One region of the Brevibacillus sp. FIR094 genome, then DNA from elsewhere that is predicted to be linked to it. Evidence: riboswitches for the same ligand, from Rfam matches in the RefSeq annotation. Region 1 holds a riboswitch; each other region holds the start of a gene.
The links. Region 1 has a riboswitch for S-adenosylmethionine ahead of metK (methionine adenosyltransferase). Riboswitches for the same ligand answer to the same signal wherever they lie in the genome.
Positions count from the first base shown of each region.

Region 2: linked by a shared signal. The riboswitch ahead of ACQ5DJ_RS25155 (homocysteine synthase) and the one ahead of metK (methionine adenosyltransferase) in region 1 are both predicted to bind S-adenosylmethionine.
Region 3: linked by a shared signal. The riboswitch ahead of ACQ5DJ_RS10840 (MetQ/NlpA family ABC transporter substrate-binding protein) and the one ahead of metK (methionine adenosyltransferase) in region 1 are both predicted to bind S-adenosylmethionine.
Region 4: linked by a shared signal. The riboswitch ahead of mtnK (S-methyl-5-thioribose kinase) and the one ahead of metK (methionine adenosyltransferase) in region 1 are both predicted to bind S-adenosylmethionine.

Region 1 is NZ_JBEAES010000006.1:1,508-9,484, forward strand. It holds gene ACQ5DJ_RS06175 (sensor histidine kinase) at 1-957, opposite strand, end outside; gene ACQ5DJ_RS06180 (polysaccharide deacetylase family protein) at 954-1,970, opposite strand; gene metK (methionine adenosyltransferase) at 2,121-3,326, opposite strand; SAM riboswitch class I at 3,460-3,561, opposite strand; gene ACQ5DJ_RS06190 (S8 family peptidase) at 3,623-6,199, opposite strand; gene ACQ5DJ_RS06195 (SLAP domain-containing protein) at 6,379-7,374, opposite strand; gene ACQ5DJ_RS06200 (SLAP domain-containing protein) at 7,416-7,977, opposite strand, start outside.
Region 2 is NZ_JBEAES010000038.1:28,856-36,832, forward strand. It holds gene ACQ5DJ_RS25135 (DUF58 domain-containing protein) at 1-167, opposite strand, end outside; gene ACQ5DJ_RS25140 (AAA family ATPase) at 172-1,110, opposite strand; gene ACQ5DJ_RS25145 (MFS transporter) at 1,159-2,385, opposite strand; gene ACQ5DJ_RS25150 (ArsR family transcriptional regulator) at 2,382-3,431, opposite strand; gene ACQ5DJ_RS25155 (homocysteine synthase) at 3,612-4,916, opposite strand; SAM riboswitch class I at 5,006-5,112, opposite strand; gene ACQ5DJ_RS25160 (rhodanese-like domain-containing protein) at 5,425-5,736, shown strand; gene ACQ5DJ_RS25165 (SCO family protein) at 5,818-6,444, shown strand; gene ACQ5DJ_RS25170 (YqzG/YhdC family protein) at 6,441-6,779, opposite strand; gene ACQ5DJ_RS25175 (hypothetical protein) at 6,883-7,653, shown strand; gene rnjA (ribonuclease J1) at 7,752-7,977, shown strand, end outside.
Region 3 is NZ_JBEAES010000010.1:72,628-80,604, forward strand. It holds gene ACQ5DJ_RS10825 (nucleoside hydrolase) at 1-403, opposite strand, end outside; gene ACQ5DJ_RS10830 (ABC transporter substrate-binding protein) at 491-1,564, opposite strand; gene ACQ5DJ_RS10835 (DUF2294 domain-containing protein) at 1,762-2,118, opposite strand; SAM riboswitch class I at 2,339-2,441, shown strand; gene ACQ5DJ_RS10840 (MetQ/NlpA family ABC transporter substrate-binding protein) at 2,561-3,373, shown strand; gene ACQ5DJ_RS10845 (methionine ABC transporter ATP-binding protein) at 3,416-4,453, shown strand; gene ACQ5DJ_RS10850 (methionine ABC transporter permease) at 4,453-5,115, shown strand; gene ACQ5DJ_RS10855 (hypothetical protein) at 5,265-5,699, shown strand; gene ACQ5DJ_RS10860 (YxcD family protein) at 5,687-5,980, shown strand; gene ACQ5DJ_RS10865 (ABC transporter ATP-binding protein) at 6,155-7,018, shown strand; gene ACQ5DJ_RS10870 (DJ-1/PfpI family protein) at 7,188-7,844, shown strand; gene ACQ5DJ_RS10875 (siderophore ABC transporter substrate-binding protein) at 7,929-7,977, opposite strand, start outside.
Region 4 is NZ_JBEAES010000004.1:179,082-187,058, forward strand. It holds gene ACQ5DJ_RS04895 (sigma-70 family RNA polymerase sigma factor) at 44-559, shown strand; gene ACQ5DJ_RS04900 (anti-sigma factor) at 559-1,749, shown strand; SAM riboswitch class I at 1,846-1,991, shown strand; gene mtnK (S-methyl-5-thioribose kinase) at 2,127-3,356, shown strand; gene mtnA (S-methyl-5-thioribose-1-phosphate isomerase) at 3,353-4,393, shown strand; gene ACQ5DJ_RS04915 (GNAT family N-acetyltransferase) at 4,493-5,068, shown strand; gene ACQ5DJ_RS04920 (ABC transporter ATP-binding protein) at 5,203-6,945, shown strand; gene ACQ5DJ_RS04925 (ABC transporter ATP-binding protein) at 6,965-7,977, shown strand, end outside.

The sequences.
Region 1 (7,977 bases):
ATCTTGTACAAATTCCAGCTTCACTTGAACTGTCGTAGCGCCTGCGTGCTTCTCCACATTGTTCAGACATTCCTGAACCAAACGGAAGATCGCAGCCTTTACTGAACTGCGCAAAGGAGGCTCCACACCGAATACTACCAGATCGATGGAAGACTGAATTCGCTCTTCGCACGTTTGAATATATTTTTGCAAGGTAGGTACTAGCCCTAAGTCATCTAATGCCATTGGACGCAAATCAAAAATAATACGTCGAACATCCGCCAAGCTCAAGCGTACCATTTCCTTCAACTCATGAAGTTCCATTTGCGCTTCCAAAATGCGCTCGTTCTTCAACATGCGTTCTACAATTTCCGAACGCAGCACGACATTCGCCATCGATTGAGCTGGACCGTCGTGAATTTCGCGCGCGACACGCTTGCGCTCTTCTTCCTGAGCCTGGATTACCTTTAAGCCCATCAACTGATGCTGCTTAGCCGATTCTAGCGCCTCACCTATCTTACTTAAGTCCCCCGTTAAGTAACCAAGCACGACGCCCATTTGAGAAACCAACTTTTCTGCACGGACGATGGTTTCTTCCAAGGTACGCAGTTGACGCTCCAAATCATTTCTTCTGCGCTTCAAATTGTTTTCCCGCTCGCGGTAAATGGACAGTTCTACCTGAATACGACTCGCCTCTTCATACGCAACCCGGATATCTTCCTCCGTGTACATATGAAAATTACGACTGACCAACACGAGCTTGTTGCGCGATTTGCGATACGCGAGTTCAAGCGCATCGACCTTTTGAATCACTTTGGAAATCTCTTGTCGAAGTTCATGTAAATCAAACTTCAAAGAGTTGCCATGCTGTCTGGCGTTTTCAGCTATATCAAATATTTGAGTTTTACTCGTTTCTACGGTTTCAATCGTTCGCTTGATCACCCCGTCCAGCACGCTGATATCTATCGCTTTGTTCATGATTGCTCTCCTTCAAACTCATTTTTAGCCTTCGTGAACAACTGTTGGAGGTGCTCTTCTTCAACATCTCGCAGTCCCATGTCATTGCGTGGAATGGCAAACGGATCTGTTCCCTGTTTTACGAATCCACGATTGGATGTAAATACATAGCGGTAGCCAGCTTGACGAGCTGTCTCCAGTACGATTGGACTTGTGTAGCCAAATGGCAACGAGATGACATCGATCTCTTGCTTCATCCATTCGCTTAAACTGACGCGAGATATCCTGAAATCCACATAGAGACGGTCCCTGTACTCTTTTTCGTCCTCTAAACGCTGCAAATCTTTCAGATAGACCGGAGCTGTTTCTGGGCCAAGGTCGCCCCACTCATTTCGTTCTTCCTCTTCATGCAGACTGTACGTATGGGACCCGATTGTAACCAGTCCCGAATGAATCATTTCGTTAACCTGTTGACGCGTAAGTGGTGGCGTCATATTCTCCCGTTTTCGGTCAGCTACATCTCTTAAGCGCCCCGCAATTGCGAAGTTCACTGAAGGGTAGCCGTATGTACGTAAGATCGGAAATGCTTCTCTGTAGTAACTCTCATACCCATCGTCAAACGTAATCAAAACAGCATTCTCAGTCGGTAAGGTACCCGTCTCCATAAATCGCAGGAACTCATCCAACGAAATCGGATTCAGGTCGTTATCATGTAAAAATTTCATGTGTCGGGCAAATTGATCAGGAGCTATGACATACCGCTGATTCGATTGATCCGTGACATGATGGTACGTCAAAACCACAACCTGATTGTTATACCACTTTTTCGTTTGAACCGCTGCTTCTTCAATTGGTGTGACGTTTGGCTCAGCATTTTTTGTCTCACTTATGCTTATAGACGTATCCACTTGGGGAAAAGGTTGCACTTCTTGTTTATTCTTTTTTTCCAGAAAAGATTCGCCTAACAACCCAATAGCCACTGCAAAAAACAAAAAAGTAAGAAATACGATCAGGAAGAGCCTTCTGTTCGGCAAAAAAACCCCTCCTCTACTTCCTCACTAGGAGATTCGACACAGTCCTACAAATTCCTGTGCAACAATCGACCCAATAATTGGATGACTTTGCTCCTAAAATGAAAAAGAGCCCAGTAGCAACACCAGGCTCTTTTTATGTCATTCATGCTATTACAGTTGAGCAGCCTCTTGCTTCAGTATTTCAGCCTTGTCTGTTTGCTCCCAAGGAACATTCAGGTCATTGCGTCCGAAGTGGCCATATGCAGCTGTTTGTTTGTAGATAGGACGACGCAGGTCGAGCTGCTTGATGATACCAGCAGGACGCAGGTCAAAGTGTTTACGAACCAATTTCACCAGAGCTTCTTCGGAAATGGTACCTGTGCCGAATGTATCTACTGCGATGGAAACTGGTTGTGCTACACCAATTGCGTAAGCAACTTGTACTTCGCATTTGTCTGCGAGGCCAGCTGCCACAATGTTTTTCGCTACATAACGAGCTGCGTAAGCACCGGAACGGTCAACTTTTGTCGGATCTTTACCGGAGAACGCACCGCCGCCATGACGAGCATAACCGCCGTAAGTATCTACGATGATTTTGCGGCCAGTCAAGCCAGCATCCCCTTGTGGTCCACCAATTACGAAACGGCCAGTTGGGTTGATGAAGTATTTGGTTTCAGCGTCCAACAGTTCAGCAGGAACAACTGGTTTGATTACGTGTTCAACCAGATCTTGCTTGATTTGCTCCAGAGTTGTTTCGGGAGCATGTTGGGTAGAAATAACGATTGTATCGATACGAACTGGTTTATCACCATCGTACTCAACGGTTACTTGTGTTTTTCCGTCAGGACGGAGGTAAGCAAGTGTACCGTTTTTACGTACTTCAGTCAGACGACGAGCCAATTGGTGAGACATGCTGATCGGAAGTGGCATCAGCTCAGGTGTTTCATTGCAAGCAAAACCAAACATCAAACCTTGGTCACCAGCACCAATTGCTTCGATCTCAGCGTCAGTCATTTTGCCTTCGCGTGCTTCCAATGCTTGGTCTACACCAAGTGCAATGTCAGCGGACTGCTCGCCAATTGCAGTAATAACACCGCAAGTGTCAGCGTCAAAACCGAATTTCGCACGGTCATAACCGATTTCACGAATGGTTTCACGAACGAGCTTTTGGATATCTACATAAGTGTTTGTAGTAATTTCACCTGCTACGAGAACCAAACCAGTAGTTACGGATGTTTCGCAAGCTACACGAGCGTTTGGATCTTTGGACAGGATCGCATCCAAGATGGAGTCGGAAACTTGGTCACAAATTTTATCCGGATGTCCTTCGGTTACAGATTCGGATGTAAACAGACGACGACCTTTTTGCAAAGCCATGAGAAAATACCTCCTTTGACCTCATACAAATAGTGTGGTAGCCGAGTCAGGATTTTATCTACGTAAACGCAAATAAAAAACCTTTTCCATTTTTGAGGAGGAAAAGGTTTGAGCGTTTTTTGCTTCCTTCATCCTCTTATCGGCCAGAACGGATGTCCGTTCTGCTGGTTAGCACCGCTCTAGATCGGTTGCCGGGCTTCATAGGGCCAGTCCCTCCGCCTGCTCTGGATAAGAGTATCCATTACGGATAATAGAATAATTGTTTTTTTCAGAGATGTCAATAGGAAAATTTTTACTTATAATTGATAGGCTTTGGAAAGTACCACTACTACCTCGGCGCGAGTAGCCCTTCCATTCGGTTTAAAGGAAGAACCGTACCCACTGAGCCAATTTCTAGATGTCAAAGCTTCAATGGCAGGAGAAGCCCAATGACTCGCTGGCACATCCTGATAATTCGAGGTACCTCGGTTATACATCAAAACATCACGCGCCCGCGCGATCATTACCGCCATCTCTGCACGCGATATCGGCTGATCCGGCTTCATTTCATTCTTCGGGTACCCTTTCAAAATTCCTAATTGATAGGCTACACCTAAATTGTGATACGCCCAGTGCCGCTTTGGCATATCCCGGAAGGTCGTTTTTCCTGTGTAGGTAGTCGCTACCTTGGAACCGGTCGCACGCATCGATTTAAGCAGCATCGTCGAAAACTCTGCACGGGTCACTGCCTGATTGGGCTTGAACGACGCATCATTAAATCCATTTACAATATCGCGAGAGCTAAGTCTGACGATCTCTGAGCGCGCCCAGTGGTCCGAAATATCGCGATAGCCCGCTATCAATTTCTGCTGCGTCACCGTGAGTCGGTACGATTCATATTTGAACGCAGTACCGCTATTAAGTCGTACATAATATTTTCCTGGTTGCAAACGCAAACCGATAATATCGTTTCCTCGGTTAGACAACTCCGCTACCTCATTCGTCGAAGCGATCGCATAGTTCATGTTTCGATCGCTGTAGAGCGCGAAACGAAAGCCGCTATCGACAGGGATGTACGGCGCTCGGAACGTCACATACGATTCACTATTCACAGTAAATTGGAACCAGTCGGAATCAGTAGCTGTCGGTATTGTGCCTGACATCACTGTCCCACCGCCTAACGGAGACGCTTTTTGATAGGTGTCATTCGGCTCATTAAAATCTTTTTTTACTGGCGTGTATCCCAGATCCAGCTGATATTCGCCATTCACCGCATTGCGATTGTACTCACTCACACGGATGTAATACTTACCTGGTGACACTTCTTTTTGGACGCGCTCTGTCGGATTGTCTTTCGTTCCATTATCGTAGTTAGGGTCCCAGACAACCATCTTTTTTCCGATCTCTTGTTTACCGATACTCAGCAATAGATCGACACGCTTGTTATCAGGACTAACAGTGACATCCAAATGCCCGTATTCACGAACATAGTAGGAGAACCAATCCTGATCCCCTTCATCGTGAAAATTGCCTGTTACACTGATTTGATTACCTACGAGCGGCCTTGCCGTCTCTTGCGTATCGTTCGGTTCATTCCGGTCCGGATTGATGGTAAACTTACTCGTCAACACGTAGGTAAAAGCGTTATTGACCCCTCCGTTACGCATTAACCGGATATTCATGCTTCCCGCCTTGACCGGAACCGTTATCGTATCCCCATTCCCGAAGTACTGCGTGATCGGTGGACGATTTTCTGGGTAAAAGGTAGCTGCCATCGCTGAAGAAACACCAGAAGTCACAGACGCTGTGAAGCTGACCTTTCCATCGTAAGGGATGTCCATCTTCAGCCAGTCTATCGTGTCTTTTGGCCCCAAATTTCCACGTATCTGAGACTCGATCGGGAACGCTTTTGCTGAGTATGTCTGATTATTCGGCTCTAAAAAGTCATAGGATAAGGGCGTTCGAACTGCCTTGTCGACATTTAACAACCCGTAGCCCGTTTTTCGGTCCCATCCCTTTTCTCCTAAGTCCGTAGCCGTTTGATAAAGCAATTGTCTTACATCAAATGGACTTAGTTTGGGATGACGAGCTAGTATGAGCGCCGCTGCACCTGCTACTTGTGGTGCCGCTGCTGAAGTACCGCTAAAAGAACCGTATTTCCCCCCAAGCTTGGTCGTATAAACATTGAAACCAGGCGCTACCAGGTTCAGCTCAGGTCCTGTATTACTTTGATACAGCACTTCATTGTTACTCCTTACAGCCCCTACCGCTACTACCGTGGGATAAGCAGCCGGATAAGCCACACGGCTACTCTCATTGCCACTAGCTGCAATCAGAACAGCTCCGCTTCTTTCCGCTCGTTGCACAGCATTCGTCAGTTCCTTGGAGTAGGCCATACTACTGAGAGACATCACAATGACTTTGGCACCACGATCCAAGGCAGTATTGATACCCTTAGCAAGAGTCGGCTCCGTAGTATCTCCCTTTTTGTCCAAGATTTTAATCGGCAAAACCTTGGCATTCCACAAGACACCGGATACACCCATACTGTTATTCCCGCTAGCAGCCAGTACACCAGTTACTTCTGTTCCATGTCCGTTATCGTCTTGGGCAGATCTCCCTGGATTGACAAGATTCACACCCGGCAGAAGGTTGTCCTTCAAATCAGGATGCTCATAGTCCGCACCGGAGTCCAGCACCGCAATGATAATCTGTTCATTACTATTTACGACTGGCCATGCTTGGAGAGCTCTAATCTGACTCAAATGAAGCTGGTTACTTAAATAGTAGTCATTCGATGCTGGTGGTGCTGCAGCATAGATCGTTTGGTTGTTTGCCATCACTAGCGCGACACTAATCGCAGTCGCAACTGACATGTTCACTGATTTTTTCATGTAAAACAGTCCTTCCTTCTCTCCCCTGCACGATGAGCAGTCTAAAAGGAATTCAGGTATTTATCTTCTCATCCTAGCATAGCGGATGAAAAGGGAGACACGCAACCCTGATCACCCAATATTTGGAACGTCATAACAGTACAAAACCCTTTTCACCATGGGCAAAAAGGGTTTTCTTCTTACTGTAACAAACCTTTATTGTCTTCCACTTCAGGTGTTACCTGAGCTTTTTCTTTTTTTCTCTGCTGTGCTTTCGGAATAAAAGCAGTCAGTTCCGCCAGATTTACCTCTTCCTTTTTAATGGAGGAGAACGGAATATCAAATGCCCATACACGATGGCTATTTGCTTCTACCTTCATGTTTTCCAAGGTGAAGTGTACACGTGCGACGGTATCGCCATCCTTATCATGAACGATAATCGGCACTTCTGTAAACTCCAGACGTTTTGCCAGACCGTTACGGAAAGCAACGATGACTTTTAGGCCGTTATCTTCACCTGGCTTGATGTCGAGGACTTGCAAATCTACTTCGCCCTCTACAATTGGAGCCTTTTCTGCTGCCTGCTGCATGTATTGCTTGGACTCATCTGCACTCAGACCCAAATTATAGTTTTGGTTCTCTTCTACTTCGTTCTTCTTCGGCTTGATATAAGCCAGCTTCAGAGGAACCTCTTTTTCAGGGATACGGTCGAACTCATCCCAGCGGAACATGAATTCCATTGGACGGCTGGACATTTCCATCACTGGACCAGATGTAATCAGATCAAAAGTCTTTCTCGCGACTTCCTCTCCATCCTCCGTCACCAAAGACAACGGAAGCTTTTGCAGCAAAATGCTGCGGTCAGTCGCATTGCGAACGTAGGTAAGAACCAAGTAACCATCATTGGTAACCTGTGTGAAGAAAGGAATGATACCTACTTCGTTACGAACTACTGGAGGCATTTCATCATGCGCATATTGCAAGAGCTCGTGCTCCGCTTCGTCCAATTGATCATCCCACGGACCGTTCAGCACCAAAAACAATTCCTTGGATTCCACACGGTTCGCAGATTGCTGCGGATTATCTAATCCGGATACACCCAAATAAAACTCTCTATGAAGATTCTCATGAATATCCTCGCGTACTTGCTCCAAGCTCTCCTTGGAACCAAACCAATTTTCTAATAACCAACTCATAAGTCAACCTCCTCTTTCCCACACCTCAAAAGTATTGCGCTCTATTCTACCTCAAGCGTCCATCTTTTCAGGTCGGCATCAGGCTTTTTCACTAAATTTGGCGGGAATACAATCAACCACGGACGGCTGTAACCCGGCTTCACATTAATGCTACTTGCGTCCAGCACACCTGTTGCTACGAGATCACCATTTGCATCAGCAATCGTCAGCTTGATTTCATCTGGACGGTAATCGTGAGCCATCCCATTGCGGAAGAGCATCGCTGCTACCAAATGTCCTTCCTTTGTCATTCCGATGTCAAAACCAGTAACCTGAACGGTATCAATCGGAATCACTGGCAGAGAGTGCGCCAATGCTTCCAGACGATCCTTTTGGCGATCAGTCATGCGCTTTTCCATTTCAGGATCGAGCTCCAGATTACGAGGCCACACATGCGAATTTCTACCAGCCTTCATAACCACTTTCCAGCGGTTAAAGGTGAAATTATCATGCAGATAGCTCTCTTCCGGGAACAATACCTCCCACGGACGGCTGGTATGCGGCGGAATTGCATCCATATCTGACAAATCCACCTTGATCCGTGCAAACGCCTTATCATCGAGA
Region 2 (7,977 bases), on a different contig from region 1:
GACCATTCGAGTGACACCCATTTGGACATGGACTTGGCCCACCGGTCTTGTGCAGCGGGGAGAAAAAAGAAAAAGCCCCCAAACAGAAAGAAAAACCAGTGGCCGGAAAAAACGGCGAAGAGCAGCAAGACAAAGCCGATTACATGAAAGGTTTGCTTGGTGATCATAGCGCTACACGCTTTCTTCGACGGGAGCAGGAACGCTGGTCAAGATTTGCTCCACGACTTCCTGCTCTGTCACATGCAGCTCTGCTTCCATGGAGAGGCGAATGCGGTGAACTGCCAGACTTGGGAACACCACTTTCACATCATCCGGCAAGACATAAGTACGACCAGAAACGAACGCATAAGCCTGAGCGGATCGCAACAGGGCGAGCATGGCGCGCGGACTGATACCCACCTCAACAGAGCGATGCTGGCGAGTCGCTTCCGTCAGATCGATGATATAGTCTTCGACCGGTTGGCTGACATGAACGGTCGTGACTTCGCGTTGTAGAGCCGCAATTTGCTCGACAGTGATGATCGGCTCGACGGCCTCTAATGGGGAGCCACTTCGGAATCTCCGCAAAATTTCTTTGGCATCCTCTCGCGTACCGTAGCCAAGAGACAGCTTGAAAAGGAAGCGATCCAACTGTGCTTCTGGCAATGGATAGGTCCCTTCCGATTCAATCGGATTTTGGGTAGCAATGACCAGCATGGTCGATGGAAGTGGCAGGGTGACGCCTTCGATCGTGACCTGGCGTTCCTCCATGCATTCCAGCAAGCCGGATTGAGTCCTGGGAGTGGCCCGGTTTATTTCATCTGCGAGCAAGACATCTGCAAAAACAGGTCCCTTGCGCAGTTCGAATTCACTTGTTCGTTGATTGAATATGTGTAGACCGACGACATCAGATGGCAGTAGATCCGCAGTAAATTGCAGGCGGTTGTAAGAGCCGCCAATCGCTTGCGCCAATGTTTTGGCAAGCACGGTTTTTCCCATTCCGGGCAAGTCCTCCAGCAATACGTGACCACGGGCGAGCAAGGCCGTTACTAAAAGGCGGATCTGACTTTCCTTGCCCACGATGACGCTGCTGATCGCATCTTGCAGGTTATCCAATGTCGGATGAGTCATGAAAATTCTCCTTTTCCCATTCAAAGTTTCGGGGTCATACGGTTTTTATTATATAGGGAATATCCTGTTATTTACAAATTTTCGAAATAATATTCCCCCCAGCGCGGCGAGCACGATGACGGCGCCTACAGAGATGTAAAGAGGGCGAATCCCTACCTGATCGCTCAGCTGCCCGCCAAGCCAAATACCGACGGGCATCGTCGCACGCACGATGAGCAGGCGGACAGACAGTACACGCCCCATTAGCTCGGAAGGAACGTGAAGCTGATACAGGCTTGTGCTATGTACTTGGAAAAAAGGAGCAAACAGACCAGCCAGTAGTTCGATGGTGATGGCGAGCCAGATGTCATGGGTAAAGCCTATCGCAACAAAGCTTAAGCCACCTAATACCAGTGATCCCAACATGATCAGGGGCTGACCAAGGCTGTTACGGAAGCGTGGCACGAGCAAGGAGCCGAAGAAATATCCCAACGGATACCCAGCCAAAAACAAGCCTACATGAAACGAGGTGCCTTGCAGCTCGCCAACTATAAAAGGCAGGTTGAGTACGAGTGTGACTCCGACAGCAAATTGGACGAGAGCTGAGTACAGGCCAAGCCAGAGTAGAAGGGGCTTTTGCCAAAAAATCGCAAGACCAGCCTTAAACATGACAAACCACGATTGCTTCTTGTTGGTGGTATCCGCTGGAGCGATTGGACAAAGAACTAGAAAGAAACCGCTGAGCGCATAGCTGATCGCGACCAATGCGAGTACTGACTCACCGCCGATACTGGCAACGAGAATCCCAGCCAAAGGAGGACCTGTAATCAAGCCAATGCGCAGGACACTATCCAAATAGGCATTGGCTTGGAGGAGCTGCTCTCTTTTGACCAGAACAGGGAGGAGCGATTGGCTGGCTGGCACATATAGCGGTTGAACGAGACCGTTGATCAAGGCAGTGAAATACAACGGCCAGAGTGATTCTGTCCCGGAAGTGATGACCGCAAAGGACAAACAAAACGCAGCAGCTCGCATCCATTGAGAAAAAAGCATGACACGTTTCTTGTCGAATCGGTCGATGTACGGTCCGGCTACCAACTGAATCGCGAGCGACGGCAAGAAATACAGCAGCCACATCTGTCCGACCGCACCCTGTGAGCCTGTTGCCTGATAGATTAACCAGCTATTGGCGAGGGTACCAAGTGAGGCGCCGAGTTCTGAAATGAGCTGACCGAAAAGAATCCAACGATAAGAACGCTGCTGCCAGACAGAGGCTTGTACCGCGGTTTGGTTCATGGGGTGCTCCTGTCCAGGAATTCATCCCACATCAGGGGGAGCTTGTCCAGGGTATGACGGCGGAGTCTGTAACGGGAGCCTACTGTTTCAACGAGATGGGCAGACCGCAGCATGGACAGGTGATGGTGCACTGTCGATTTCGCCATAGAGAGTTGATCGGTTATCTCTTGCAAGCTCAGTTCCTTTTCCGCGAGCATTTTGACCATACGCAGCCTCTGCTCATCTCCGAGTGCTTTTAAGGCTTGCACCAGTGAAGGGGGTGGCTGATTAGGATCTACAGCATCGTGCAAATTTTCGTCGGCAACAGGGTAATAAAAAATTTTCGTCCCGACAGCATCGGCCTGTACGGTCCACGGGCGATAGATCGCTTGTGGGATCAGCAGTACGCGTGTCACGGCAGGCTCAGGGAGGTAGCTCGCTCCCGTCGCATACTCCACCAAGGCTTCCGGGTTGAGCTTTCCTAGCTTGCTTTGCTTTTGCGACCAATCCCGTTCTAGCATGCGACCAATTTCTTCCTCATGCGGCTTGATGTGAGTGGTATACCAGCCTTCCATCAATCCGAGAATATGACTCCGCAGCTCTTCTGCATCAACGGAAGTAATATGTCCGATATACGCTTCAAAAAAGAGGTGCGCGCGGCACGCTTCCTGTAAAGCTGCGCAATCATCCTTGCTACCTTGTGCAGCCTTCCGACGCGCTTCCTGCATACTTTCACCTAGATAAGGGAGGGCCTCGTATCGGAGCTGTTCTGTTGAGAGCTCTCTGACATACGAGAGAAATGAATCCAGATCAGCGAAAGGGCAAAGATCGAGCAGTTGCAAAAGCGTCTTCCACGTGTTGTGCTCCTTCGCATAGTCGACCTCTTGTCGTACAAAAGGCGAAAGCTCGTCCAACAGTTGACGCCAATAGGCAGAAGGGTGTTCCATCGTGTGATGCAATTGATCGTAGGTAGCGGCAGCGATTCCCAAGGCAGCTTCGAATAAGGGAGAATAGGAAATCTCCACGCGATACGTTGTTCGTTCACTTCCGATATTCAAAACTTTCACGTCTATCCATCCTTCCAAAAATTTCATCTATGCTTGTATTTTATAAAAATAGAATTTTAAATTCAATATTTTTCGAACGGAAATCAAAAAAGAAAGAAGGGCCACGCAGCTCAAAAAAGAGGTAGCGCGATCCTTCTTCATTTGGAGGCATAGTATGCTCAAGTGTCCTGGTGAAATCTATCAACCCACCGTGGACAATTGCAACGCACGCTGCAGTGCTTGCTCCAGATCAGAGAGGATATCGTCGATCGATTCTGTACCGACGGAGAGGCGAATAAGTCCCGGGGTCACTCCGGCTGCTGCCTGCTCTTCTTCCGTCATCTGCTGATGTGTTGTGCTAGCTGGATGAATGATGAGTGACTTGGAGTCCCCGACATTTGCGAGATGGGAGAACAGCTTCACGGACTCGATCAACGTTTTTCCTGCCTCAACGCCACCGCGAATTCCAAAGGTCAGGATCGCGCCAGCACCTTTTGGCAAATACTTTTGTGCCAAATCATGCTGGGAATCTGACTCTAGTCCCGGATAACTCACCCACTCTACGGCAGAGTGATTAGTGAGGAATTGGGCTACTGCCAAGGCGTTCTGGCTATGCCGCTCAATGCGCAGATGCAGTGTTTCTAATCCTTGCAGGAACAAGAAAGAATTGATCGGGGCGACAGCCGCTCCAATATCGCGCTGGAGCTGGACGCGCGCCTTGATAATATAGGCGAGTGGGCCAACTGCCTCTGTATAGACGACGCCATGGTAGCTTGGGTCTGGTGTAGTCAGACCTGGGAATTTTCCGCTGTTCCAGTCGAATTTTCCAGAGTCTACAATAATACCGCCAATTGCTGTTCCGTGGCCGCCGATGAATTTGGTGGTGGAATGCACGACAATATCGGCCCCGTGCTCAAAAGGACGGCACAAAATCGGAGTCGCGAAAGTGTTGTCCACGATCAACGGCACGCCGTTTTCGTGGGCAATATTGGCGATCGCCTCAATATCAGCGACATCAATGCGGGGATTACCGATCGTCTCGCAAAACACGGCTTTTGTCTTTTCATTGATATAGGCACGGAAATTTTCCGGATTGGATTGATCAGCAAAATGAACCTTGATACCGAGGCGGGGAAGAGTGTGGGCAAACAGGTTGTAGGTACCGCCGTAGAGACTGCTGGAAGCGACGATCTCGTCTCCTGCATGTGCAATATTTAAGATGGCGAATGTAATGGCAGCTTGCCCGGATGCGGTCGCTAATGCACCAACACCACCTTCGAGCAGGGCAACACGCTTCTCAAACACATCCTGCGTCGGATTCATGATACGTGTATAGATGTTCCCAAACTCTTTTAAACCAAACAGGTTGGCTGCATGCTCCGTATCACGGAAAACGTAGGAGGTCGTCTGATAGATCGGAACAGCACGTGAGCCTGTTACAGGGTCAACCTCCTGCCCACCGTGTACCGCAAGTGTTTCTGGCTTCCATTGTTGTTGATCGGACATGTCCATCTCTCCTTTTCCTATAGGAAATCGGCAAAAAAAAACGGAGCATTCTCCTGAGAAGAAGAAGGCTCCGATCATGCACGGGCTTGTGTTCATCTCTCAGAATCACTGGATTCTGCAGGAATTGGCACCATGCAGCTAGTCTGCTGGTTGCCGGGTTTCGTAGGGCCTGTCCCTCCACCGCTCTTGATGAGAAAAGTTGTTGTCGTAATTGTATGAAAATAAAACCTTGCTGTCAATGTAGAATATGCAGTTATCAGGGAGGTTTTTATGTATATGTGGATGAATGGCGTTTCACTCATGCCATTAATTTGTAACGCTTTTGCCTCAAGCTGTTCACATCCCGTGTGGCTACTGTCGCAGCGAAATAGGAGATAATGGTAGAAAATAGGGAGCATGGATGCAGGGTGAAGCCAAGTGCTCTTCACGTTAGAAAAGTAAAAAAGCGTGTGATATCATGGAGGTGGTTACAACTGATCTGATCGTACATATAGGAGGATAAATAGCGATGAGCCATGGAGTAAAGGAAATGACACCACAAGAGCTGTTGGAAAAGCTGGAAGCCAAAGAGGAACTGCAAGTCATTGATGTACGTGAGGTCGATGAGTGGAATGCAGGTCACATCAAAGAGGCACAGCTGATCCCACTCGGCTTTTTGCCACATCGTATCGATGAGCTGGATAAGAACATTCCGATTGTGATGGTTTGCCGTAGTGGTGCCAGAAGCCATAATGCTACAGCGTATTTGAGTGCCCAAGGATATGACGTGGCGAATATGGTTGGTGGCATGCTCGCATGGCCAGGTGAAGTCGAACAGTAAGAAGTCATAGAAACAGTGTGAATGCCTCCCGTGTGTAAGCAGGAGGCATCACGCATGGGACAAGCAGGGAGGAAGCAACCCGTGAGTGAAGGAACACAATTGCAACAGGAATCTGGGATGAAAAAACATTGGTTTCCTGTGTTAGCTGGTATTATCATTTTGGCTATCGTCGGAGTATTTGGTTATAAGTACATGACACAAGAGAAGATCGAAGTGTTGAAGCCCATCGCGGACTTCACCTTAGACAACAGTAACGGAACAACCTATACATTTAATGAAAGTGCTGGTAAGGTACGACTGGTTGAGTTTATGTTTACCAAATGCCCGGATATTTGTCCGGCGACCACGTACAACATGGCTAAGCTGCAAGATCAGTTGAAGGAAAAGGGACTGTTCGGAGACAAAGTAGAGTTTGTTTCCATTTCCTTTGACCCTGATAACGATACGCCGGAAGTCTTGCAGGAGTACGCAGCCAAGTTCAAGGCAGATCAGAGCGGCTGGAAGTTCCTGCGCGGGGACGCTCAGGCTATAGAGAAAGTGACGAAGGATTTTGGTCTGATGGTGATTAAGCAGCCAGATGGTTCTTATGCCCATACGGCTCGCATGTTCCTTGTGGATGGAGATGGAAACATGCGCCGCGCGTACGGGATGGCAGCTGACATGGACATGGAAGTCATGATGAAAGAGATGGAACAGCTCGCTGACTAGCGGGTCTCCTCATAGGAGATGTTTACGACTTCTTCTGTCTGATTTACGAATTCAATATGAACGAGTAACGCCCACCTGCGATTGCCTTTTTGAAGCAAGAGCTTAAACGTCTCTTCCGACGTGGTGGGCGTTTTTTGTTTTCGTCCGACGTGCAGGTAGTCGACAATTTGAGCGTTTGGATATCGCTTCATCGTTTCCTGCATCGCGAGCCTGCCCCATTTTGCATAGGGAGGCTGGGCATAGGCAGGGAATGTCTGAAAGATGAGCAGGAAAAGTACGGTGGAGAGAAGGGGCATCATGTTCCGATAACGAAATAGGCGGTGAATGGCTTGCACTTGCTAATCCCTCTCCTTTTCGAAATGGTTTGCCATGTATTTTGAAGACTTTTCGGAATATCATTCGTAGAAAATAATGACAATGAAGTACGGGAGGTTTTCGATGCATTACTTGCTCATTCCCTTATTTGGCCTTCCTGTTTTGGTGGGGGTTCTTGCGGCCATTTTCCAAAAGCCTCCTTTCTGGAAAAAATGGGGGCCCACGATTGCTTCAGCCATATTGATTTACGGAGGCTGCTTCGCTGCGAATGTACATTGGCAAATGAAGTATGGCATTCCCGTGTTACCCACGGAGTCCGACTTGGAGCTATTTTTATACTTTTGTATCCTGTTGGTGTTTGTTTGTATCCTTCTGTATATTGGCTTTTTCATCACGATGAGAAAACAGTTTTGGAAAATGAACCTCGTTTTTCTATGCACAGCCTTTGGTTTGTTTAGCTTTTTTGCTGCTGCCTTTTTAGGCATGGGACCCTTTTTGAAAAAAGCGGAGTACGTCACCGTCGTACAAAAAGCAAAAGACAAGTGGAAAGCGGCGAAGATGGACAATGAGAAGCCCATTGATCTCGCCATCGTTTACAGTAGACAGGACTGTACCAAAAATTGTGCAGGGTATCCGTATACAAGTCTGATCCTGGTACGGAATCAGTCGGATCAGCCGTTGGAGATTGAGTTGAAACTGCGGTTACAAAACAAAAGTGGCGCCGTATTAAAAGAAATCGAAGCCGTACCACTAAAGCTCTCTTCTGGAGAAATTACGGAGGTATGGACGAGCGATTCCTATGCAAAGGACGACTTCTGGGCGAGAGCCAGTGTCGTTACCGCTGAAAGAGTTGCTGATTTGGAGTATCAGTATTCGATTATTGACCGAAGATGAATGTGTGGAATAGACAAGACTGTGTGAAACGAACGTCATACGTTGTGATATAATAAGAATGGCATGCTTGGTTCGGGTTCCCATAATCATGCACGACGATGTTAGGAGGAAAGAGTTTGAGCGACGTTAAGATTTTCGCGATGGGCGGCCTCGGCGAGATCGGAAAAAATATGTACTGCGTCGAGTATGAGGACGAAATCATCATCATTGACTGCGGGGTGAAATTCCCTGAAAATGAAATGTTTGGTATTGACCTGGTTATCCCGGATGTTTCCTATTTAGTGGATAACCAGCACAAGATTAAAGCACTTTTGTTAACGCACG
Region 3 (7,977 bases), on a different contig from region 1:
CCGCCAGTGCCAAATTGGTCAGCGGCCCCGTCATGATGAGCGTAATCTCGCCGGAATGAGCGAGTACGTTTTCCACGATGAAATCAGGAGCAAAGCCAGCAGTTGGTTCCTTGTAAACCGGAACTCCAGCAAGGGCACCACCCAAGCCATCTTCACCGTGTACGGCATGCTCGAAAAACAACGGTCGCAGCAACGGTTCAGACGCTCCACAGACGACAGGGATTCGCTTACCGACTTGCAAGAAATCCAGAATTTTGCACGTGTTTTCTGTGGCTTTTCGCAGCGACACATTGCCATTCACCGTAGTAATGCCAACCAGATCGAATTGCCCGCTCTTCACAGCGAGAATAATGCCAAGCGCATCATCAATGCCCGTATCCACGTCAAGAATGATCTTTTTCACGAGTGGTCCTCCTCACGTTCATTTCTCATGAAAACGAGGGTATATCCGCAAATGTCTATACCCTCGCCCATGTTTATCTATCGTTCGTTATTGCGTGATTTCACGATTCCAACGGTCAATCCATGCTTTAGAGTGCTCGTTAACGAATTTCATGTCCATCATACGCAGCTTGCTTACGGTTTCTTCCCCGTACGTTACGCCTTTTGCTTCTTCTTCTGTCAGTTGAACCGTTTTGTTTACAGGGGAATCGATTTTTGCTTTTGCTGATTTTTCCTGAACTTCCTTGCTCAACTGGTAGTTGATGAAGTCTTCAGCTAGTGCTTTGTTTTTCGAGCCTTTTACAATGTTAACTGTATTCATGACCGCATATCCGCCGCTTGCAGGTTGTACGAAAACAGCTTCCGGAACAGCGGCTTTAATGTCTTTGAAGTACATTTCCATGATCGGTCCTACGCCGATTTCTTCTTGTCCAAACATGTTGACGTATTCGGAGGTCTTGTCGTAGAACTTCACTACACCTTTGTTGACTTCTTTCATTTTCGCGAAGGCTTGATCCTCGTTAAATTCCTTGCTGCCCGCTATCTGGGAAGCACTGTCGAGAACCATCGGGCCAGTTGTGGACGTAATGCTTGGCAATGTCAGCTTGCCCGCCAGTTCTGGGTTCCACAGGTCTTTCCAATCCTTGATCTCGGTTTTCACGAGCTTTGGATTGTACGCAATCCCGAATTGGCCAATCGTGTAAGCCGGACCGTACTCCTCGCCCAGTGGTGCTTTGGCAATATCATAGATTTGATCCAGGTTCGGGATGCGGCTGCGGTCGATTTTTTCAAATGCGCCACTCTCAATTCCTTGCTGTGCATAGTAGTCAGAGAGGTAGATCAAGTCTACATCGGAGCTTCCTTGGCGAATTTTGTTCAGGCGCTCTGCGTTGTTCCCGATTTCCAGTACGATTTTCACGTTATGTTCTTTTTCAAACGGCTCATATACTTCTTTGCGGAAAAAGTCTTCGGAGAAGCCCCATGTGGAGATGACCAGCTTTTGTGGCTCGCCCTTGGCTTCGCCGCCAGCCCCACCCGCTTGTGGTTGATCATTGCTGCCACAGCCAGCGAGAGCCAGTGACATCATAGAGAAAGATAGGATTCCAGCAAGTAATTTTTTCATCGTAATTCTCCTCCAGTTGGGTTCATTTGATGACAAAATATGGTGTAACAATAAAAAGAAAAGTACCCTTGATTAGAACGTATCATTCTAAACAAGAGCACTTTTCTTCGTAAACAAAGAGAAGTGACACCCGTTTTTACGCAAAGTCTACGGTCTCCCCTTAAGATAGATCAAAAGAGAAAATCCGAACGATTGCGTCAGGTATTCAGTTCTGATTCAACTAAAATAACATTCGTGATTGCCCACTGCGTAGGCGCATCATAGTCCCGCAGCACAGCTTCCAACGGCAACCCCATCTCTTCTTCCAATCGCTCTCGCAGTTTCTTCTTATAAAGAAGGGACATGCGAAAATCGACTTCGAGCTTGAGGGCCGGTGCTTCTCCTTCCAACGCTTGTGAGCGCGGAGAGCGGCGATGCTTGGCTTGGAACGTAATCATCTGGTTTTCAATCGTGACTCGGAGCAACGTCGTTCCAAATCCGAACAACTCTTTTGCTATCTCATTATAGATGGCAGACAGCTTTTTTCTGGTTTCATTGGAGTCCACTAGAGTCATGTCATCACCTGCGATAGCTGGTATCGGGTTCATTCGCTCTCATTATACATATGATTTTTTTATTCTTCAATAGAATATTCGTATTTAGATCAATTTCACATTTTTCCACCAAGTCATTCGTTTGCAAAAACAGTTGACACCTAAAAAATCAGTCGTTATAATCCAACTATCCAAATAAGAATTAACGTCAATGTTTGGAATGATAATTTCATAGCATATTCTCTTATGAAGAGAGGTTGAGGGACTGGCCCTATGACACCTCGGCAACCTATCGCAAACGATACGGTGCCAAATCCAGCGGAATTTATTCCGACAGATAAGAGAGGTATTGTTGCAGTGTGGATACATACTCGCAGTTTTCGCCTCTTCTGTCGGAAGAGGCTTTTTTCTTTTCCATCTTACATCCAGAGAAAAGGGGTATTTTCATGAAAAGACTGGTCTACTGCTCACTACACTACTGCTCGTTGCATCGCTCGTAACGGCTTGCGGCGGTAAACAAGAAGCTGCTCCTGCTAACGGTAGCACTGCTGCTGAACAAACCTCACTCAAAGTGGGCGTCACTGGTGGCCCGCACGAAGAGATACTAAACAAAGTGAAAGAAGTCGCCAAAGGCAAAGGACTCGAAGTCGAAGTCGTCGTTTTCAACGATTACGTACAGCCGAACCAAGCTCTCGATAAAGGAAATCTCGATGTAAACAGCTTCCAAACCATCCCTTTCTTGGCGAAGTTCAATCAAGATCACAAAACAAAAATCGTCGAGGTTGGAAAAACCGTGACGTACCCGATGGGCCTGTACTCCACCAAGCATAAAAAAGTTGAGGACATCCAGGCAGGCGGGGTTGTCGGCATTCAAAACGACCCGACCAACCGAGCACGCGCCCTGCTGCTCTTTCAGGCAGCTGGCTTGATTAAGCTCAAGGATGGCGTGGGCGACAATGCAACACCACTGGACATCGTGGAAAATCCGAAAAATTTGCAATTCAAAGAGCTGGAGGCTGCTTTCCTGGCACGCTCGTTGAGCAACGTAGAAGTCGCTTCGATTAATACGAACTTCGCAATGGAAGCTGGCTACTCCCCGAAAAAAGATGCGATCTTCGCTGAGACGGCTGATTCTCCCTATGTAAACATCTTGGCAGTCAACGAAACCAACAAAGACAACCCAGCTGTCAAAAAGCTGGTGGACATTTACCGTTCGGAAGAAGTGAAAAAATTCATCGATGAACGTTTTGAAGGAGCTGTACTGCCGTCCTGGTAAGATCGACGCCAGGAACATCAAGAACAACAAGGAGAACTCGTTATGATACAGCTAACCGATATTCATAAGTCGTATCAAGTAGGAAACAAGCAGGTAGAAGCATTGAAGGGCGTATCCCTGCAGGTGGAAAAAGGGCAGATCTACGGTGTTATCGGTTTTAGTGGAGCGGGGAAAAGTACCCTGCTCCGCACCATCAACCTGTTGGAGAAGCCGACCAGCGGTTCTGTGATCGTCAATGGCCAGAACATGCTGACCCTCAAGGAAAAAGAGCTGCGGCAAGCTCGTAAAAAGATCGGGATAATTTTTCAACACTTCAACCTGCTCTCTTCCTATAATGTCTTTGACAATGTGGCGGAAATCTTGCGGATGAATCGCGTCCCCAAAGATATCATTAAGCGCAAGGTAGAAGACCTTCTCGGCTTGGTTGGCTTGTCTGATAAAGCAAACGCTTATCCTTCTCAGCTATCCGGTGGACAAAAGCAACGGGTGGGCATCGCTCGTGCACTTGCGACTGATCCGGAAATCCTGCTCTGTGACGAAGCGACTTCCGCTCTCGACCCGCAGACGACTGAATCGATTCTGGACCTGTTGCTCGACATCAATCGAAAGTTCAACCTGACCATCGTGCTCATTACGCATGAAATGCAGGTCATCAAAAAAATCTGCGATCAGGTAGCCATCATGGAAAACGGTGTCGTCATCGAGCAAGGCTCTGTTCTGGATGTTTTCAGCAATCCGCAAGAGCAAACGACCCGTAATTTTATCAAAACGGTTTTCGACGATCAGGTACCACAGGAGATTTTGTCCAAGATAAAAGAAACCGGACCCGTTTCCAAAATTGTTCGCGTTGCCTTTCGCGGGGATGCCGCTCTCGATCCAGTTCTAGGGACCTTGTCCGCACGCTTTCCAATCAGTACGAATCTATTGTACGGCTCGATTACGACCATTAAGGGAACGGCGCTCGGCATTTTGCTTTTGCACATTTCTGGTGAAGATCAGGCCATTCAAGATGGCATTCGCTTCTTGCGCGAATCCGTCTACCGCTTAGATATTGTGTCACCAGAGGAGGTGCGGAGCTAATGGAGCGTTTGATTGAAATGATTCCGGTATTCGGACAATCCCTGCAAGAGACCGTCATCATGGTTGGGTTTTCGTTGTTCATTGCGACATTGATCGGGATTCCGCTCGGGATTTTGTTGGTCATCACACAGGCAAATCACCTTTTCCCGAATAAAATCATCTATCATACCCTGAATACGATCATCAACATTGTGCGCTCGCTGCCTTTTATTATCCTGATGGTTGCGATCATTCCTTTTACAGAGTTGATCGTAGGTACTTCGATTGGGATTGAAGGAGCGATTGTGCCGCTCATCGTCTACACGGCGCCTTACATCTCACGCCTGATGGAAACGGCCCTGCATGACGTCGATCGTGGCGTTATCGAAGCGTACCAAGCGATGGGCGCATCCCGGACGCAGATTATATTTCGCATCATGCTGCGTGAAGCACGGCCTGGCATCGTCCTCTGCCTGACGATTGCGACGATCGGCTTGATTGGCGCTACTGCTATGGCAGGGGCAGTCGGTGCCGGTGGGCTTGGCGATCTCGCCTTGCGCTACGGCTATCAGCAATGGGACATCGAAGTCATGATCATTACCGTCGTTATTCTCGTCGTCTTAGTCCAGCTCATTCAATCGCTGGGCAACTGGGCAGCCCGAAAACTGAAAAAGAGTGCGTAAAACGAAGAACCCCTGACATGATCGCTTGTCAGGGGCTTTTTTGTAGGTATTTAGACCGAACGTCACTGAAAGTTCGTTGGAATTTCGTCCGATATTCATGTAGACTTATATATACAAGTCATTTAACTGAGAGGGGCTACTCAAATAACATGAAAAAACTCATCATGATGTTGGTTGCCGTAATGCTCGTACTCGCTCCGGCCGGAGGATTCATTGATCATGCCGACGCGAAAGGCTATAAGTCCGGGAAAAAATCCTTCAACTCTAATACGGCTCCTACGAACACGCAAACGCCTAACAAAGCAGATACGAATGTAAATGCTTCAACAAATAAAGGTACAACAACAACTCCTGCTGCTACAGCAAGCAAAAGCGGTGGATTCATGAAAGGTCTCATGATTGGTGGTCTGGCTGGTTTGCTGTTCGGATCCCTGTTTGGTGACATGGGTATGCTGGGCTCCATCCTTGGCTTCATGATCAACCTGATGGCGATCCTCGCTGTGATTATCCTGATCCGTAAAGTGATCGTCTACTTCAAAACCAAACGTGAGAAAGAACAGGAACTGAACGCATGGAAAAGATAACATTTTCCGAACAAGATATCATTAATGCGATCTGTATTCACGCAGCCTACAAAAAGCAATTGAAGCCACAAGACATCTCCGTCGAGCTGATGTGGGACGAAGAATACGGCTTTTCTGCTGAAGTACACTGGATGGAGCGCCAACAAATCTTCATCGAGATGAATATGATTGAAGCGATTCGCTACTATCTGGAGACCCAGATGCAGCGCAACCCTTATTCCGCCGGTATCGAGCTGGTATTGGACGACGAACAAGGAATCATCGCCCATATTACCTACTAACACTGGATATTCGTTTGTTAACCCAAGGCCAATTTGTTCACGCATGTGAGCAGGTTGGCTTTTTACATATTGAATTTGACCTCATTACGTTATATACTTTAACTTAGTGAAAATGATTATCATTACTACATTTACTTATACAGGTACATACTTTTAAAAAGGAGTTGGCCCATTGTGGAGCGCTTATACACAGAAAAGCTGGACATCGGATACGGTGAGCTTTCCATTGTCAAAGACTTGAACATCAGCATTCCTTCTGGAAAAATCACTGCCCTGGTCGGTGCAAATGGTTCTGGTAAATCGACGATCCTCAAAACTCTCGCCCGGATTATGAAACCAACAGGCGGACAAGTATTTTTGGACGGAAAATCGATCCATCAGCAATCGACCAAGGAAGTCGCCAAACAACTGGCGATTTTGCCGCAAAACCCAACCGCACCCGATGGCTTGACCGTGTCTGAGCTCGTTACCTATGGCCGCTTCCCCCATCAAAAAGGCTTCGGCTCTTTGACCAAGGAAGACAAAGAGATCATAAGCTGGGCTATCTCCATGACCGGCATGTCCGATTTCCATGATCGTCCGGTTGACCAGCTTTCCGGCGGTCAGCGCCAACGCGCATGGATTGCCATGGCACTGGCGCAAGGAACAGACATCCTGTTCCTGGATGAACCTACGACCTTCCTGGATATGGCTCACCAGCTGGAGGTTCTCAAGCTCCTACAAAAGCTGAATGACGAAGAAAATCGTACGATCGTCATGGTCGTCCACGATTTGAACCACGCTACCCGTTATGCACAGCACATGGTTGCAATCTCTCGCGGTACCGTTGTCGCTGAGGGAAGTCCTGCTGAAGTCATGACGCCTGATATGCTGCGTAAGGTATTCAACATCGAAGCAGACATCCTGATCGATCCACGCACAGGTGTACCCCTCTGCCTCCCTTATGAGCTGTCTCATGCTGTGGATCAAAAGCATCCAAACGAAAACACTCCCCAACCTGTTTACACGGAAGAGCGCAAGCTGGTTGGAGCCAGATAATTGTTAGATTTCGCAAACAAAAAGCCGGTTTTCACCACGTTTTATGGTGTAACCGGCTTTTTGCTATGCCTACTTAAAGTTAGTCACAACTCCGATATACATATACCCCGTATATGTATGTTAGTATTTGTTTGCAAGAAAAATATCCCATTTCAAAGGAGAGATCATCATGAAGGTTGCAATCTTGCTATTCGACGGCATCACCGCATTAGATGCAATTGGTCCATACGATGTATTCGCTGCTACGCTGAAATGTGAAGTGAAGTTTGTCGCTAAGAAAAAGGGGTTAATCAAGCTTGACTCCAATATGGGCTATTTACATGCCGATTACAGTTTTTCTGAAATTACTTCCGCTGATATTCTTGTTGTTCCCGGTTGCAGTCCGCCCAATTATAAAACCCCTATGAATGACGAAGAAACCCTGCAGTGGATTCGCCACATCCATGAAACAACGAAATGGACTACGTCTGTTTGCAATGGCTCTCTGATCTTGAGCGCCGCAGGCTTGTTACATGGAGCTGTAGCCACCTCTCATTGGGGATCCTTCGAACTGCTCCAATCCCTTGGAACCACTCCAACAGAGGAAAGAGTCGTTCGTCAGGGCAAAATCGTTACAGCGGCCGGTGTTTCCTCTGGTATCGACATGGCACTCCAATTAGTTGCATGGGAATTGGGAGAAGATATGAGTAAAGGAGTCCAGTTGATTTTGGAATACGATCCACAGCCACCGTTTGACTCGGGTTCACCTAAGAAGGCACCTGCTTTATTGGTAGAACAAATAAGAGGGATGTTACAGGAGTTTGCAAAACGGGAGCCCCGGGTATAAATCAGCACGTTCTAAAAAATGAAAAGGCGACAGCCTAGGGTATGTCTTGCTCCCCTCGGCAGTCGCCACTTTCTTTTTAGCCTCTTACCACTTAACTTCTTTCAAAACCTCTTCTGCCATGCTACCAGTGGAA
Region 4 (7,977 bases), on a different contig from region 1:
GAGACGAAGGTGAAACTTTTTTACACTTCCTGCGTGGTAAGGGATGAAGGGGTGTGAACGGCTTGGGAAAGTAGGTCTGGAGGATGTGTACCAGCTGCATGTAAACGATATTTACCGCTATCTTTTCCGGCTGACACGAGATGAGAGGCTGGCAGAGGATCTGACACAGGAAACCTTTTGTCGCGCCTACTCTTCCTTGGATGACTACCGTGGGGGAAAAGTACGACCTTGGCTGTTCAAGGTGGCCTATCACGCTTTCGTAGACGGTTATCGCAGGAAGACGAAACAACGGTTTGCGTTTGTGGAAGCCCTGCCAGAGCGACGTGATCATGCGGCGGTTGATCCGGCAGAGCATGTCGTGAACAAGGAGCTGTGGGAAGTGGCCCATGACTATTTGGAGAGACTTCCAGAAAAGCAGAGACAGGTCATTTTGTTGTCTGCCATGCAGTTTTCCTACGCGGAAATGGCAGAGGTACTCGGGATTGAGTTGGCAGACGTCAAGCGTTCCTTGTTTCGGGGGAGACAAAAGATGCGGCAGTTGTGGAGGGAGGAAAGCTGATGATGAACAAGGATGAGAATAATCGCGAGCAAAGGCTGCTTGCTTATTTGCGTGGGGAAATGGCGGAAGAAGATTCGAAACAATTCGAGGAGGAAATAGCCGCTGACGAGGAATACGCACAGCGGTTGGAGAGGCTTTTGCTGGGGGAAGAAACGGGAGAGGACAACGCGAAGATAAAACAGCCTGAAACGCTGTCGGCTGAAAAACAGCGCGCCATTGTTCGCCGGGGGAAATGGAAAAATCGGTTGAGCAACGCTGGATTCAGCATAGTGCTTCCCTTTTTGGCTGGAGTTGTGTTGCTGATTCTGAATGGCTGGGTTGGGTCATTGATGCATGAAGATCTGTTCCGCGTTGCGAAGTCGATGGTCAATTTTACTCAACCCGGTGTTAGTGTGGGCGGGAGTGGCTCGCAGGTGGGATTGCTATACGGCAATATCAGCATGGAGCTTCGCGAGAGAGTCGGGTTGGAAGATAAGAACGCAGGGCGATTTGAAAGTACAAACGTGCTGTGGAACGTAAATGCCGGGCCGCAATGGACGAATGGAGTCAGGGAGCAAAAGCTGTATTTCCGTTATCCGACAGAGGGGAAAAAGGAGGATACGACGTCTCTCACTTCACCTGCCTGGGCAACGATGGAGAAGCTGCCGGAGGGAACCGTTTCTCAGCTCGCAATTTCCTTCGATCACTTCCTGACGTATGAGGAGTACTATGAACTGGTTTCCCGCTATGTTACCTCTTCGGGACAAGATACGGTTTGGTTTGCGGTAGACACAGGGGTGGAGCGCAAGCAAGCAGAAGACGATGGGGGCAATCGGTTTCTCGGTCCCGGGTACGTGTGGGGGTTTGCTCAGCATGAACTGGACTACGGAAGTGCGTCCATTCGGGTAAACGGGGAAGGGGACAGAAGAATGGCCGCCTACTTGGAAGAGATGAAGTACTTATCTGAGCAAGAAGATATGGCTCGCGATATCGGCAGATCTTTGCTATCTCGTAGCGACCCTCAGATAACCGAACGATACAACTACATGCAGCAAAACGGAGTGCGAATCTACGGCGCCGTCCTCACCGGACCTACGAAAGAACTGCTGAAGCTCAAGGCCGAAAAGTCAATAACGGCCGCGCTTTTAGGCAAGGTAGACTGGTGGAATTGGGATCGCCCTGCGGCATCGGGAACACATTATACCTACTAGTAGCACGGTGCGAATTTTTGCACAAAAGGGTGTTGACATCGTGGAAGCGTTGGTTGTATGATTCAAACTAAATCAAAAACCGAATACGTTTTGGATACCTTATCCAGAGAAGGTGGAGGGACTGGCCCGATGATACCCGGCAACCGACATGACGCCATTCAGACGCGAGGAAGCGACTGATTGACAGGCGACATGCACGGTGCTAATTCCTGCAGAAACAAAAGTAGTCTGGAAGATAAGGGGGACATCAACACGGTTCTTACACGTGACGACAGCGACCTCTTTTCTTCGGGAAAAGAGGTCTTTTTATTGCTCCAGGTACTCAAACAAAACAAGTAGAGATAGAGGAAAAATACGTAGAGGGGAGTTTTGGAATCATGGCATATCGCGCATTGACTGAACAGGAAGCAGTAGAGTACGTAAAAGGAATACCGGGTCTTTTTAGCGATGGAGCAGAGCTGACCAGCCGCGAAATCGGGGATGGCAACCTCAATCTCGTTTTTGACATTCAGGAGCCAGCAACTGGTAAGAGCGTCATTGTCAAGCAAGCACTGCCTTTTGCCCGCGTCGTGGGAGAATCTTGGCCGCTTACGATTGATCGGGCTCGTATCGAGAGCGAGGCACTCCGCATTCAACACAAATACGTTCCAGACCTAGTGCCGCAGGTGTATCATTTCGACGCGGAGCTTGCGCTGACCGTCATGGAAAACATCGGGGACCACATCATCATGCGCAAAGGTCTGATCGAAGGAAAGCGGTACCCGCTATTCGCGAGGCAAATTGGTCGTTTTCTTGCGCAAACCTTGTTCTTCACATCCGATCTGGGCGCACATCCGTACGATAAAAAATCGCTAGTCGGAACATTCATAAATCCAGAATTATGCAAAATCACAGAGGATCTCGTGTTTACCGATCCGTATGAAAATGCACCTACCAACGACTTCAACCCGTTGATTCGCCGGGAAGTCGAGGCGATCTGGAACAACAGGCCGCTGAAGCTGGAAATCGCCAAGCTGAAATACGATTTCCTTACGCGCTCGGAAGCGCTGCTGCATGGTGACTTGCATACCGGAAGTATTTTCATCACGGAAAACAGCTTGAAAGCAATCGATCCAGAGTTCGCTTACTACGGCCCAATCGGTTTTGACATCGGGGCGGTCATTGCCAACCTGCTGCTCAACTACGCAGGACAGCACGGTTTGCAAAAAGATCAAGGAGAACGGGAAGCGTACCGCGAATACTTACTGGAAACGGTCGAGGATGTCTGGAATGAATTCGTTTCGCAATTCGTTCAGCTCTGGCACAAGCACGCCAAAGAGCGCAGCGCACATGTCGAAGGACTGTGGCAAAGCTACGTGAAGCGTTTGATTCAGGATACAGCAGGCTATGCCGGATGCAAAATTTTGCGCCGTGTCATCGGCTTGGCAGGAGTAGCGGACCTGAATGCCATTGAAGACGACCAGACTCGCGCAGAAGCAGAGCGTCTGGCTCTCTCGATTGGAGAAGCGCTGATTCTCGGTCGCGGCGACATAGACGAATCGACAGATATCACGGACATCGTACGCACTGTGACCGAACGTTACTATCAGGAGGCAACGACAGTATGACAACCAGCACCCAATTGGCACCTGTTAAGTGGGAGAATGACGCATTGGTCTTGCTTGACCAGACGCGTTTGCCAGTAGAAACGATCTATTTGAATTTGACTACCTCCGAGCAAGTATGGGGTTCCATTCGCCGCTTGGAAGTGCGTGGTGCACCAGCGATTGGCATGGCGGCGGCTTACGGGCTCTACCTTGGGATTCGTGGCAGTGAAGCGAGTAACTACGACGAGTTTTGGCAGGAACTGAACCAGCAGGCAGACTACCTGGGCTCTTCCCGTCCGACAGCCGTGAATCTGTTCTGGGCGTTGGATCGCATCAAAGCTCGTGTTGAAAAAGAAAGCGGAGCGTCGATTGCCGAGTTGAAGGCGGCAGTGCTCGATGAAGCATTGGTGATTCAAAAGGAAGACGCTGAAGTATGCCGGACCATCGGAGAGCATTTGCTCACTCTGTTGCATGACGGTATGGGAATTCTCACGCACTGTAATCCAGGAGCATTGGCTACAGCAGCGTACGGTACGGCTACCGCTCCATTTTATTTGGCAAAGGAACGCGGCTGGAACCTGAAGGTGTACGCGGACGAAACTCGTCCTGTCCTGCAAGGCGCTCGTCTTACTGCATTCGAATTGCAGCAAGCAGGGATTGATGTGACGCTGATCTGTGACAACATGGCGGCGATGGTTATGTCCCAAGGGAAAGTAGAGGCTGTCATCGTGGGTACAGACCGCGTAGCAGCGAATGGCGATGTCGCCAACAAAATCGGTACGTATGGGGTAGCGGTATTGGCAAAAGCTCACGGCATTCCTTTTTACGTGGCAGCTCCCTTGTCCTCGGTCGATCTAGACACACTGACAGGCGCAGATATTCCGATTGAAGAGCGTCCAGCCGAGGAAATTACCCATGGCTTGGGCAAACAGGTAGCTCCAGACGATATCAAGGTGTACAATCCTGCGTTCGATGTAACGCCTGCGAAGTACATTACAGCGATCGTCACGGAGACCGGCATTTTCAAGCCGGAAGAGATCGGCAATAGCAAAAAATAAAAGAAACACTTATAAGCGTTCGCCCAGTTGTTGCTGGCGGGCGCTTTTTGCTCATTTTGGCGTTTTCCAGTAAAATATCCAAGAAAAGGGGAGATACGTATGCAAACGATTCAACGGATAGCAATCAATGAAGATACGTACTTGAAACAATTAGAATTAACCGATGCTGAGGAGTTATTTTTGCTTACGGATTCGAACCGGGAGAATCTTATGGAATGGCTGCCGTGGCTGAATTATACGAAGAAGGTAGAGGATTCCCGCCAATTCATCCAAGCGACGATCCATCAGTACAACGATAATCGCGGCATCAACTACGGCATTTGGTACCAAGGACGTCTGGCTGGTACAGTCGGTGTACATACGGTGGATTGGATCAACAATAAAACGTCCATTGGCTATTGGCTGGGTTCACAATTTCAAGGAAAGGGCCTGATGACAGAAGCAGTGGCGACCTACTTGGACGTATTAATCTTCGGGTCATGGGATTTGGAAAAAGTCACGATTCAGGCTGCTACGGAAAATTATAAGAGCAGATCGATTCCAGAACGATTAGGGTTTCAACTGGAAGGGATTCTGCGCCGGAATGAATTCCTTTACGATCACTACGTGGATCATGCCACTTATAGCCTGCTAAAAGAGGAATGGCTTGACTGGAAAACCGGGAAAAAATCATAGATTGAACTGTATGCTTCGATTGACAATGAAAATTCTGTAAATTACGATGGGGAAGACAGATCAAGAGGGCTGCGTGTGATTCGCAAGCCCTTTTTTAGTCGTGCTGTTAGGTTTAATAAATAGAGGTGATTTACATGCAGACACTTCGGCAATTATCTTGGTTTTTCCGTGCCTATTGGAAGCGGTACGTCCTTGGAATCTCTGTGCTTTTTATTATTGATGTCCTCATGCTTTGGCCACCGAAATTAATCGGGGACACGGTGGATTCGATTCGCAACAGTTCCCTGACAAACACTGACTTGACGCAAACAGTGGTTATCTTGCTCGTTTTGGGTGTTAGTTTGTATGGACTGCGCTTTCTCTGGCGGTACTTGTTAAATGGGGGGGCCTTGATACTGGAGAGGACGTTGCGCGAGCGATTGTTTGCCCATTTGACGAGAATGACCCCGTCATTTTTTCATCGAAAACGCAGTGGGGATCTGATGGCCGTCGCTACCAACGACATTCCTGCCATTGAACAAACGGCTAGTACAGGGGTGCTTACGCTTGTCGATGCGTTGTTCATGACTTTGTTAACGCTTGGCGTCATGGTGACCGCGATTGATTGGAAGCTGACGCTGGCTGCACTGATCCCGATGCCGTTTTTGGCTTGGTCAACGGCGTATTATGGAAGGTTGCTGCATGAGCGCTTTTACTTGGCGCAGGAAGCTTTTGGAGAGATGAATGATCATGTTCAACAATCCGTATCGGGCGTTCGGGTATTGAGAGCATTTGTTCAGGAAAAAGCCGATATCGAGGCATATCGCCGGGTCAGTGAAAAAACGTTGGAGCGAAATGTGAGTGTTTCGCGGATCGACGCCCTGTTCGAGCCAACGATCGCGATTATTATTGGCTTCAGCTTTTTGATCGGGCTGGGCTATGGGACGTATTTGGTTTTCACCAGTGCCATCTCCTTAGGGGATTTGGTTGCATTCAATTTATACTTGGGACTTTTAATTTGGCCGATGTTCGCCTTTGGTTGGCTAGTCAATGTGTTGCAACGCGGTGGCGCTTCCCACAAGCGTTTTACAGAGCTAATGGTGGAGCAGTCAGATGTGACGGAGGCAGCGAATCCGGTCACGAGCCAAATCGCCAATACCGTAGAAGCACGCCATTTTTCCTTTACGTATCCGGGTACTGACAAGCCGGCACTCACCGACATCTCGTTTCGTTTGGGCGAAGGAGAGACACTTGGGATTGTCGGGCGGACCGGAAGCGGCAAGTCGACGCTATGCCGTGCCTTATTGCATCAATATCAGATGAAGGAAAAAGCTCTGTTTATCGGGGGCATCCCGATTGAGGGACTTGCTTTCGATACACTGCGAGAAAAAATCGGCTATGTGCCTCAGGAGCATTTGCTGTTCTCACGGACGATTGCAGAAAATGTTAGATTCGGGAAACCACAAGCGACGACCGAGGACGTGATGCATGCGTTGGAGCTTGCGGAGATGAAGAGAGATCTGGTGCAATTCAGAGATGGATTGCAAACCATGGTTGGAGAGAAGGGGGTCACCCTCTCTGGAGGGCAAAAACAGCGCATTTCCATTGCACGCGCTCTTTTGATGGATGCGGGTATCTTGATTCTCGACGATTCTTTATCGGCTGTGGATGCACGGACAGAGGAGAGCATCCTTCGTCATCTGAGACAGGAGCGCGCAGATAAAACGACGATTATTACCGCTCATCGTCTATCTGCCGTCCAGCATGCACAACTGATTCTCGTGCTGGATGAGGGACAGATCGTCGAACGTGGGACACATGACGAGCTAGTGCAGCGTAACGGCTGGTATGCAGAGCAGTACCGTCGTCAGCAAATGGAACAGGATGTGGCTGGTTGAGAGAGGGGGAAAGCGTTTCATGAGTAAAGAAAATGTATGGGGGCGTTTGACCGAGTACGCCAGGCCATTTCAAAAGCAAATACTGGGCGCACTATTCCTGCTCCTGCTGGGAACGAGTGCAGAGTTGGCGGGTCCTTTTTTAGCCAAGGTCATGATTGATAATCACATCCTAGCGATCCAAAAGCCTTGGTATCAACTAGACGAAGTGCCACCACATGCAGCTGGACAAGTGGCCTCATTGAACGGTACGAACTATATTCGTGAAGATGTCGCAGCAAAGACGGGTCTTGCTTTGGACGGTATCCGTCACAAAGAAGTAACCGTGCTGACAGAAGGCACGACCTATTACTTGGTTTCCGGCAAGGTGAATCCAAACACGCAGAAGCAATTCACCCCGATTGCGCCTGAAAGCGGCAGGGAACGCTTCGAGGTAACAACGAAGGATCAATCAGGTCAAAAGATGACCTCCACAGGCATTCGGCTGACCGCAGAGGAAGTCAAGGCGATGTATCAGGGGGATGTCCTGCCAATTGTCTGGCTGTCCGTAGGTTATGGAGCACTGATCTTGCTCTCAGCAGGATTCAACTACGTCCAGATTTTGTGGCTGCAAAAGATCGCTCAGCGCATCATTCAGCAAATGCGGATGAAGCTGTTTATCCATTTGCAAAAGCTCCCGGTTGCCTTTTTTGACAAAACGCCAGTAGGTGCGCTTGTCTCCCGTGTGAGCAATGATACAGAAGCCATCCGTGAGCTGTATGTAAGTGTGCTTGCCACATTTGTACAGAACGGTCTTTATTTGATTGGAATCTTGACCGCGCTCTACATCTTGCAGCCTGAGCTCGCCCTTTTCTGCTTTTTGACGGTGCCAGTGCTCGTACTGTTAGTCTACGTGTATCAAAAGTACAGCTCTCGCTACTATGCGGTGATTCGTGCGAAGCTTGGTGATATGAATACAACGATCAATGAAATGATTCAGAACATGACGATTGTGCAGGCTTTTCGTAGGGAGAAAGGTGTACAAAAAGAGTTTGC